3 regions of the Pseudoalteromonas sp. SR41-1 genome follow, and region 3 is predicted to be linked to each of the others. Evidence: predicted binding sites of a transcription regulator. Region 3 holds the regulator's gene; each other region holds the start of a gene.
The links. The regulator sigma-54, encoded in region 3, starts transcription at its own class of promoters, with help from an activator protein. The targets are predictions, from matches to a motif close to GTTGGCACGNNNNTNGNNT.

Region 1 (3,256 bases), on a different contig from region 3:
AGCCTCTTCAATGACATCTAATTCAGCACTGCAAGCATCTACACTTGTAGGCAAACAAGCTTTACTAGAGTCAAACACCCTGGATTTAAATGAAACAGGTGATGCCAGAGGCTCTGCAGTGGCAGAAGAAGCCGTTGATAACTTAAAAATTAAAGTTACTGATGCATCAGGTCAGCTAGTAAGAACTATTGATATGGGTTCTCAGCCAGCAGGTGCGGTACGTTTTGCGTGGGATGGCAAAAATGAAGCTGGTGAGCGTTTACCTGAAGGTGAATATTCAGTAACCGCCGAAGGAAGTACTGACGGTGAATTTTCAAGCTTACCCATTGCTACGTTCAAGAACATTGAAAGCGTTAATATTAATGGCTCAAGTGGCATTATTATTAACACTAAAGAAGGTGCGGTTAGGCTGACAGACGTCGCAGAAATCGCGTAATAAATTTTAATTATACTTCGCCTGTCAGCAGGCTAAATATTAACAGGTTAGAGGTGAATTATGAGCTTCAATATTGCATTAACTGGCTTAGCTGCCGCACAAAAAGATTTAGACGTAACTGCAAATAACATTGCAAACGTTAATACCACAGGTTTTAAAGAGTCACGCGCTGAGTTTGCCGATGTTTATGCATCGTCAGTATTTAGCTCTGGTAAGACTAAAAATGGTGACGGTGTGCAAACAACCATGGTTGCGCAGCAGTTTCATCAAGGCTCACTACAATTTACAAATAACTCACTTGATTTAGCAATCACTGGTGAAGGTTATTTTGCGATGACTGACGATTTATCTTCGCAAGATTTAACATATACACGTGCAGGTGCATTTAAGCTTAACCAAGATAACTTTATGGTTGACGCAAAAGGTAACTTTTTACAAGCATTCCCTGTTGACTCATCTACAGGTGATACAACGTCGGTAAGTTTGAGCACAACTGATCCAATTCAAATCCCTGATTCGTCTGGTTCTCCTCGCGCAACCGAAAATGTATTTTTGTCGTTTAACTTAGATGCAACGGCGGATCCAACAGGTCTAGATTTTGACCCTACATCTAGTGGTACTTATAACTCATCTACGTCAACAACGGTATATGATTCACTAGGTGAACCTCACATTTTACAATACTTTTTTGCTAAAGAAGATGATGCCGCAGCAGGTGGTACAGATAACAGTTGGGAAGTATACGCAACACTCGATGGCAAAGTAGTTGATGCCACAACTGGTGGAGAACAAACAACGACACCTTATACACCACTGACCACCCTAGGTTTTAACTCAAGTGGTTTGCCATCAACAACAGGTGGTGTGGCAAATACAAATACAACTACTTTTGATGAAATACTACTACCAGCGGGTTCTGGTGCTGGTTTATCAACATTACTAGACAATGGTGCAACTTTCCCAGGTACTGGTATTGAGCTTAACTGGCGCGATGAAAATAACACAGCAGGACGTATCCCAACTCAGTATTCAAGTGGTTTTGAAGTAAAAGCACTCGATCAAGATGGCTCAACAGTAGGTCGTTTAGCCGGAATTGATATAGGAACAGACGGTAAAATTGTCGCTTCTTACAGTAACGGTGACTCAACATTCCTAGGGCAAGTGGCTATGGTACGTTTTCCAAATTCACAAGGGTTATCACAAGTGGGTGATACAAGCTGGAAGCAAAGTATTGATTCAGGTGAACCTGTAGCGGGTGAAGCTGGTTCGGGTACGTTTGGTGGAATTAACTCATCAGCGCTTGAGCAATCAAATACTAACCTTACAAACGAGCTTGTAGACTTAATTACTGCACAGCGTAATTACCAAGCAAACTCACGTGCGCTTGAAGTTAACTCAACTATTCAGCAAAGTATTTTGCAGATTCGATAAGCTAAACCCTATTAAATATATGAGGCTGCATTTTTGCAGCCTTTTTTATAAGTCCTATTTGCAAGCCCTTCTAAATACCTCTCAATGTTGCGTCAAATTTAATCTGGCATCTATTTTGCATTTGTAAGTTCAGAGATTTTTTATGTGAGTCGATACTATGGACAAAATGGTCTACATTGCGGCCTCTGGCGCTAAGCAAAGCCTACAAGGGCTTGCTTTAAAAGCCAATAATTTGGCAAATGCAAATACAACGGGTTTTAAAGCTGACTTTGCCCAGGCGCGTTCTATGCAAGCGTTTGGCGAAGGTTTGCCTACACGTGTATTTTCAATGCAAGAGCGTCCGGGTTCAAACATGGTATCGGGTGGCATTGTTCAAACCGGGCGAGACTTAGATATCGCAATGAGCGATAACGCATGGCTTGCTGTGCAAGATGCCTCCGGTAATGAAGCTTACACAAAAGTGGGTACGTTAAACATTACAGCTCAAGGTATGCTCGTAACCAGCCATGGTCGTCAAGTTATTGGCGAAGGGGGACCTGTTATTTTACCCGTCCCAGTCGAAAAAATAGAGTTTAGCCAAGATGGCGCTATTCAAGTTCGACCACAAGGCGCTCCTGCTAACTTTTTAGAAGAAATCGACACGCTTAGAGTTGTTGAAGCAAATAGCTCACAGCTCGAAAAAGGTAACGACGGTTTATTTAGACCAAAAGCAAATGTAACAGTAGATACCTCTGCCAATGTAAAAGTTTTAAGTGGTTCGCTTGAAATGTCGAATGTGAATCCGGTTCACGAAATGGTCGACATGATAAGCCACCAGCGCCAATTTGAATTACAAGTGAAATTAATGAAAACAGCTGAAGAAATTGACGAGCGTCAAGATCAGTTATTACGCATAGTTTAACTTTAAAGTGAGGACACGATTATGAATCCAGCATTGTGGATCAGTAAAACGGGGCTAGACGCTCAACAAACCGATATATCGGTTATCTCAAATAATTTAGCGAATGCCAGTACCGTAGGTTACAAAAAAAGCCGCGCTATATTTGAAGATTTACTTTATCAAAATATTAATCAACCAGGTGGTCGTTCATCGCAAGATACCGAAATGCCGTCGGGCTTAATGTTAGGTGCGGGTGCTAAAGTTGTAGCTAACCAAAAAGAGTTTACGCAAGGCAACATGTTGACCACCGAAAACTCACTAGATTGGATGATTTCTGGCGAAGGCTTTTTTGAAGTACTGCAACCAGATGGCAATATTGCTTACTCGCGCAATGGTCAGTTTACTACTGATGGCGATGGACGAATTGTAACATCGGGCGCTGGTTACGTTATTCAGCCAGAAATGAATGTACCTGATGACGCGCAATCAATTACAGTTTCGCAAGACGG
Region 2 (3,256 bases), on a different contig from region 3:
CAGAAATATCCCGTAGTAATGCAACTAAGCAACTCCACAGTAATATGGCCGCGACTCCATAAAGCGTGTATTTATTTTTGCTTAAAAACTCCATATTAACCCTAAAGTACTACTCGTAAATTTAAAACTAAACTAACAGTAATTATTTAATTAAACAATAAGGGTCTGTTGTTCTTTCAAGGTTAAATTTGCAGCAGTCTGTTTGGTATTTAGGCAAGGCAGAGCCTATATAGTGTGGTTATTCCCCATTAATAGGCTATAACGTAGCATTAATGCCAAACAGGCGCTGCCCAAAGGGTTCTTCCTAGGGGCTACTTACTCTTTGTTGCTCGGTTTTTACTTAGCCCACTAGGTTACAAATCTCGCGCCGCGATTAAATAGCCCCTAGTTTGAACAAATTTTAATCCGCAAAGATCAACAGACCCTAAAGTTAATAGCTTAAACCTCTCGTTTGTTTTTAGCATTCACCCTTTTTAGTAATTGACCTTTTGGTCAGTAAAGCTACAATCAATCAATACGTTAAACACGCAAACTTTATAATGACCACACAAATAAAGCCAAATAAAAAAGAAGTCACACGCGAGAAAAACCAAAAACTAATTTTAGATGCCGCCGAGCAATTGTTTTCGCAATTAGGTTACGACGGAGCAAGTATGAGCATGGTTGCTAAAGAAGCGCAGGTGCCAAAAGCTAATATTTTGTATTACTTTAAAAGTAAGGATGGTCTGTACGAGTCTGTGATTGACCGCATAATAGCTAATTGGAACTTAGGGCTCGATAACGTCACAATTAACGACGATCCAGCTACCGTGCTTTATAACTATATTAAAAGCAAAGTAATACTGGCCGTAAATCAGCCAATGCAATCTCGCTTATTTGCCAGTGAAATACTGCGCGGTGCACCCTATTTACAAAACTACTTTAGAACCAATACCCGCCCTTGGGTTAAACAAAAGGTTGATGTACTTCAAGCATGGATGGACGCTGATAAAATGGATAAGGTTGATCCCTACCATTTGCTCTTTACTATTTGGTCTACCACGCAATATTACGCCGACTTTCAGGCTGAGGTTTTACTCGTAATGAACAAATTAGAGTACGACGAAACCGATGTGGCACAAATTACGCAATCAATTGCCCACATAATTTTAAAAGGTATTGGTCTTAAAATACCTGAGCAAAGTGAGACTTAACCCATGACATCCTTTACTACACCCGATTTATTTGACGATCACCGCGATAACGTGCAAGTAGCAGACAGCGGCCTTTATCACTTTGGTAAAAAAACCACGTTTTATGGCAAAGTAGTTACCGTTACCTGCCCAGAAGACAACTCTTTTGCCGCCGATATATTGCATGAAAATGGTGAAGGTAAAGTATTGGTTATAAACGGGTTTGCGAGCAAACGCTTTGCGTTTATAGGCGATATTATGGCTGAGCGTGCCCTAAATAATGGCTGGGAAGGCGTAATAATAAATGGCTGTTGCCGAGATATAGAAATACTTGCCACGATGAACTTACCTGTAATGGCGCTAGGCTCTACACCGCGTAGTACCTTAAAGCGCGGCTTTGGTGATAAAAACCAAGCTGTTACCATGCTTAGCACCACTATTGAACCTAACAATTGGGTTTACGCCGATATTAACGGTTTAATCATCAGTAAAACGCCCCTTATTTAGCACTCAAAACCATATAAATAGAGACCAACTTGGTGCATCTGCGCACCAAGTTGGTTTGTTTTAGCTCATTTTAATCTCACTATTTCTACAGCCCACATTTACAAATCTCATACAACCCAACAAAACCTGACCAGTTGGACAGGATTTTAATTTATGGCATTCCTCTTGCTTAGTCTAAGCAATATAAAATCAAAACTACCGATTAAAAAGCGGAGCCTTAGCAATTGCATTAAATTAGTGATCTATTATAACGCGAAGAAAATGACGCAGTGAGTGCGCTATTTAATCCGATAAAATGATCATGTTTTTAATAAAATTGGTATTCATAATAATAATAACCAGCCCGCTTTTTAATCACTCTTAACTTAATAAGTAAGTACTTGGTCAGTTTTATAATAATGAGCTGCAAATGAGTGATAAAAAAAACAACAAAGGTATATTTTGCAATCACGGTCCTACCCTGTGGCAAACAAACCACTCTGGAGTGCTTGCAAACAATCGCTTAGCTGTAAAAGATGTATTTGCAGTAAAGGGCGAGCGTAACAGCGCAGGCAACCCACACTGGTTTAAAACAGCTAAACCGGCTCAAAATACGGCAAGCTCGGTTAATAAGCTCATGACCGCTGGTTGTAACTTTATAGGCTTTACCCATACTGACGAGCTGGCTTATAGCTTAGAGGGTAATAATATACATTATGGCGCTGCGCAAAATCCTAAATTAAAAGGGCATGCCTGCGGTGGTTCGAGTATGGGGTCTGCTGCATCCGTTGCTGCTAACTTAGCTGATATTGGCTTAGGCACCGACACTGGCGGCTCAATTAGAATACCCGCCAGCTATTGTGGTTTATATGGCATAAGGCCAAGCCATTACGTGATTGAAAAAGACGGCCTAATACCGTTGGCTCCCTCTTTTGATACCATAGGTTGGCTTACCCAAAGCGCTGAGCTATTAAGCGATGTAGGTAATGTACTGCTACCAAATCAAGCTATTAATAACGTTGATACCTTAGTTATTTGCGAGCCGTTATTTGAACTCGTTGACCCTGCTTTACAAGCCCCACTTAAACAATTGCTTGAAAAAACCAAGCCTAATTTTAAGCACCATAAAGAATTTGAACTGCCTAACAGCAGCTTATTAAATGAACTTGCGGATAGTTTTAGAGTACTGCAAGGGCGAGCAATCGCAAAAACGCATAAAGATTGGCTTCAATTGCAGGGGCAACTTCCCCAGTTTGCTCCTGCAATTGCAGCACGTTTTAATATGGCGCTTGCCCTAACTGATCAAGAAGAACAAGAAGCACTAAAAGTACAAACCCAATGGCAAACACTAATAGCTAAAAACCTAAATACAAACAGCTGTTTATTTTTGCCAACCACCCCCACAACCGCACCTAAATTAGGCGCCGACACAAGCGCCTTACGCATGCAAATTATTACGCTTTCGGCAATTGCAGGGCTTAGTGGCTCAGCGCAAGTGCATTTACCACTGGCTGATTTAGCAAATGATCATCCGTATGGTTTTTCATTAATGATGAGCCACGGTAACGATAAAAGCCTACTTGCTTGCGTTAAGCACC
Region 3 (3,256 bases):
CGCGTTCACACAATTTTAGTACCGATCGAAACTAAAAAAAGTAAAAAAGGCGATAAAGGTCAACCATGAGCACATTAAAAGCAGAACTATTAGCAAAAAGCTATAAAGGTCGTGAAGTTGTAAAAAACGTCGGCCTTGAAGTACAAGCTGGCAGTATAGTTGGCTTACTTGGCCCTAACGGTGCTGGTAAAACAACGACTTTTTATATGATTGTAGGGCTTGTTCCTAGCGACAAAGGTAAAATATCTATTGATGATAACGATATTACTCTTTTACCTATGCATAGTCGTGCTAGATTAGGCATAGGCTACTTACCACAAGAGTCATCGATTTTTAGAAAGCTGACTGTTTATCAAAACTTAATGGCCATTTTAGAAACGCGCAAAGAACTAAATAAACAAGCCAGAGAAGACACGCTCAATAACTTATTAGATGAATTTAGCATACAACACATTCGTGATAGCCAAGGTATGGCATTATCGGGGGGAGAACGTCGTCGTGTAGAAATAGCACGAGCGCTGGCAGCAGATCCTAAATTTATATTACTGGATGAACCGTTTGCCGGTGTTGACCCTATTTCGGTATTAGATATAAAGAAAATAATAGAACATCTTAAAAATCGTGGGATTGGTGTATTAATTACCGACCATAACGTAAGAGAGACCCTTGATGTTTGTGAAAAAGCCTACATTGTTTCTCATGGGGAGCTGATTGCATCAGGTACTCCAGAACACGTATTAAATGATAAAACAGTACGCGATGTTTACTTAGGCGAGCAATTTAGGCTGTAACATTTACGCCATGTCTTTAAGCATCTGCTAGTATTAATTATAACAACATAAAAGGATTGTTAGAGATACATGAGGCAATCACTACAGCTGCGCATGGGCCAGCAACTTACAATGACTCCACAGTTGCAACAAGCTATTCGTTTGTTGCAACTCAGTACATTGGATCTCCAGCAAGAAATACAAGAAGCTCTCGACAGTAATCCACTATTAGAGGTTGAAGAGGCAGACTATTCCGAAGACGCTGCTGGTAAAAACGAGCAAAAAGCTGATACCGATGACATAACTGTTAGCGCATCTGCTGATGATGCTCCGAGCGAATACGAACAAGATACTGGTGAAGCACTTGCAAAAGACACGCTAAGTGACGACATGGCTATGGATGTCAGTTGGGATGAGTACATGAGTGCCGCTCCTGCAGCCTCATCAGGTCCAATGCCTGAAGACGAATCAATATACCAAGGCGCCTCTACTGAAACGCTCCATGAGTATTTAATGTGGCAATTACAACTAACGCCATTTAGCCCTACAGACGAAGCTATTGCTATTGCTATTGTAGAAGCTGTCGATGATTCAGGTATTTTAACACTAAGCTGCGAAGAGATTTTAGAAAGCTTTAATCAAGAAAACGAAGATGATAACGAAGTCGAACTTGATGAAATTGAAGCGGTATTAAAACGCATCCAACTGTTTGATCCTGTTGGTATTGCTGCACGTAGTTTACAAGAGTGTTTGTGTATTCAGCTTAATCAATTTGATAAAGAAACACCTTATATTAATGAAACGAAAATGATTTTAACCGAGCATATTGATCTATTAGCAGCTCGCGACTATCGTACATTAATGAAAAAAACGAAGCTCAAAGAAGAAGAGCTTAAAGAAGTAATTACACTAATACATACTCTCAACCCAAAACCTGCAGATACTATTGTAAGGGAAGAATCTGAGTATGTTATTCCTGATGTGTCAGTTAAAAAAATTAAAGGCCGCTGGGTTGTCGAATTAAACCCAGATAGCATGCCTAAAATTCGTGTCAATAGCCAATACGCAGCAATGTCTCGCACTGTAAAATCAAGTGGCGACAGCCAGTTTATTCGCTCACATTTACAAGAAGCTAAATGGTTTATTAAAAGCTTAGAAAGTAGAAACGACACGCTATTAAAAGTTACTAATTGTATTGTTAAGCAACAACAAGGCTTTTTTGAACATGGCCCTGAAGCCATGAAACCAATGGTTTTAAATGATGTTGCTGAAATGGTAGAAATGCACGAATCGACAATTTCTCGCGTAACTACTCAAAAGTACATGCATACACCCCGTGGTATATTTGAGCTTAAATATTTTTTCTCAAGCCATGTAAGTACTGAAAACGGTGGTGAATGTTCATCTACAGCAATACGTGCGCTTATCCGAAAATTAATCGCAGCAGAAAACTCAGCAAAACCATTGAGTGATAGCAAAATAGCGGATATATTGGCTGAGCAAGGAATTAAAGTAGCGAGACGTACAATCGCAAAATACCGCGAATCTCTTGCTATTCCACCGTCAAATCAGCGTAAAAGTCTGATTTAAGACGCTAAACTAAGAGGGTAATGCTTATGCAACTAAACTTAACTGGTCGTCACGTAGAATTAACCGATTCACTAAGAGACTATATTAATACTAAATTTGCGAAGCTTGAAAGACACTCTGATCATATTAACAATGTTCATGTCATTCTCGATGTAGAAAAATTAAATCAAAAAGCAGAAGCCACAATACACGTAAGCGGTGCTGAGCTATTTGCCTCTACAGAACATCAAGATATGTATGCCGCTATTGACTCGTTGATCGACAAGCTCGATCGCCAAGTAATCAAACACAAAGAGAAGCTTGCTCGACACTAATATGATGAAATTAAGTTCACTTATATGCCAGGACTGCAGCAAAGCTGCGGTCCTTTTTAATAGCAAAAAAAGAATTTTAGAGTTCATTAGCGAACTTGCTCACGACAAACTTCCGTATTTACCGCAACAAGATATTCTTAATGCTTTAATGAGCAGAGAGAAATTAGGTAGTACAGGTATAGGACGTGGCATTGCTATTCCTCATGGAAGAATGAGCGGTGCAGAAGAGCCTTTGGCTTTAGTGCTCGTTAGCGAAACTCCAATAAACTTTGATGCAATCGATAATCGCCCTGTTGATATTTTTGTCGCACTCATCGTACCAGATGGCGATAACCAGCAGCACTTAAAGACTCTAGCAACCATTGCTGATAAACTAAACAACAAAGATTTTTGTAAACAGTTACGCAGTGCAAAATCTGATACTGAGCTTTACCAAGTTATTGTCGATCAATCATAGTTTTATAAAGGGTGTTAAATGGAGTTAATTATCATAAGCGGCCGTTCTGGTTCTGGAAAGTCGGTTGCTTTGCGCGTTGTAGAAGATTTAGGTTATTATTGCGTAGATAATATTCCAGTAAACCT

Region 1: flgF (flagellar basal-body rod protein FlgF) is a predicted target of sigma-54. The motif match lies at 1,970-1,988, and genes of this name have one in related genera.
Region 2: H5118_RS01030 (amidase family protein) is a predicted target of sigma-54. The motif match lies at 1,832-1,850, and genes of this name have one in related genera.

The regions. Positions count from the first base shown of each region.
Region 1 covers NZ_JACJEK010000010.1:10,763-14,018, forward strand. The annotation lists gene H5118_RS10210 (flagellar hook assembly protein FlgD) at 1-436, shown strand, start outside; gene flgE (flagellar hook protein FlgE) at 497-1,867, shown strand; gene flgF (flagellar basal-body rod protein FlgF) at 2,025-2,768, shown strand; gene flgG (flagellar basal-body rod protein FlgG) at 2,790-3,256, shown strand, end outside.
Region 2 covers NZ_JACJEK010000001.1:245,960-249,215, forward strand. The annotation lists gene yddG (aromatic amino acid DMT transporter YddG) at 1-94, opposite strand, end outside; gene H5118_RS01020 (TetR/AcrR family transcriptional regulator) at 540-1,193, shown strand; gene H5118_RS01025 (putative 4-hydroxy-4-methyl-2-oxoglutarate aldolase) at 1,197-1,679, shown strand; gene H5118_RS01030 (amidase family protein) at 2,089-3,256, shown strand, end outside.
Region 3 covers NZ_JACJEK010000002.1:18,630-21,885, reverse strand. The annotation lists gene lptA (lipopolysaccharide transport periplasmic protein LptA) at 1-69, shown strand, start outside; gene lptB (LPS export ABC transporter ATP-binding protein) at 66-791, shown strand; gene H5118_RS01555 (RNA polymerase factor sigma-54) at 861-2,360, shown strand; gene hpf (ribosome hibernation promoting factor) at 2,387-2,674, shown strand; gene ptsN (PTS IIA-like nitrogen regulatory protein PtsN) at 2,679-3,131, shown strand; gene rapZ (RNase adapter RapZ) at 3,150-3,256, shown strand, end outside.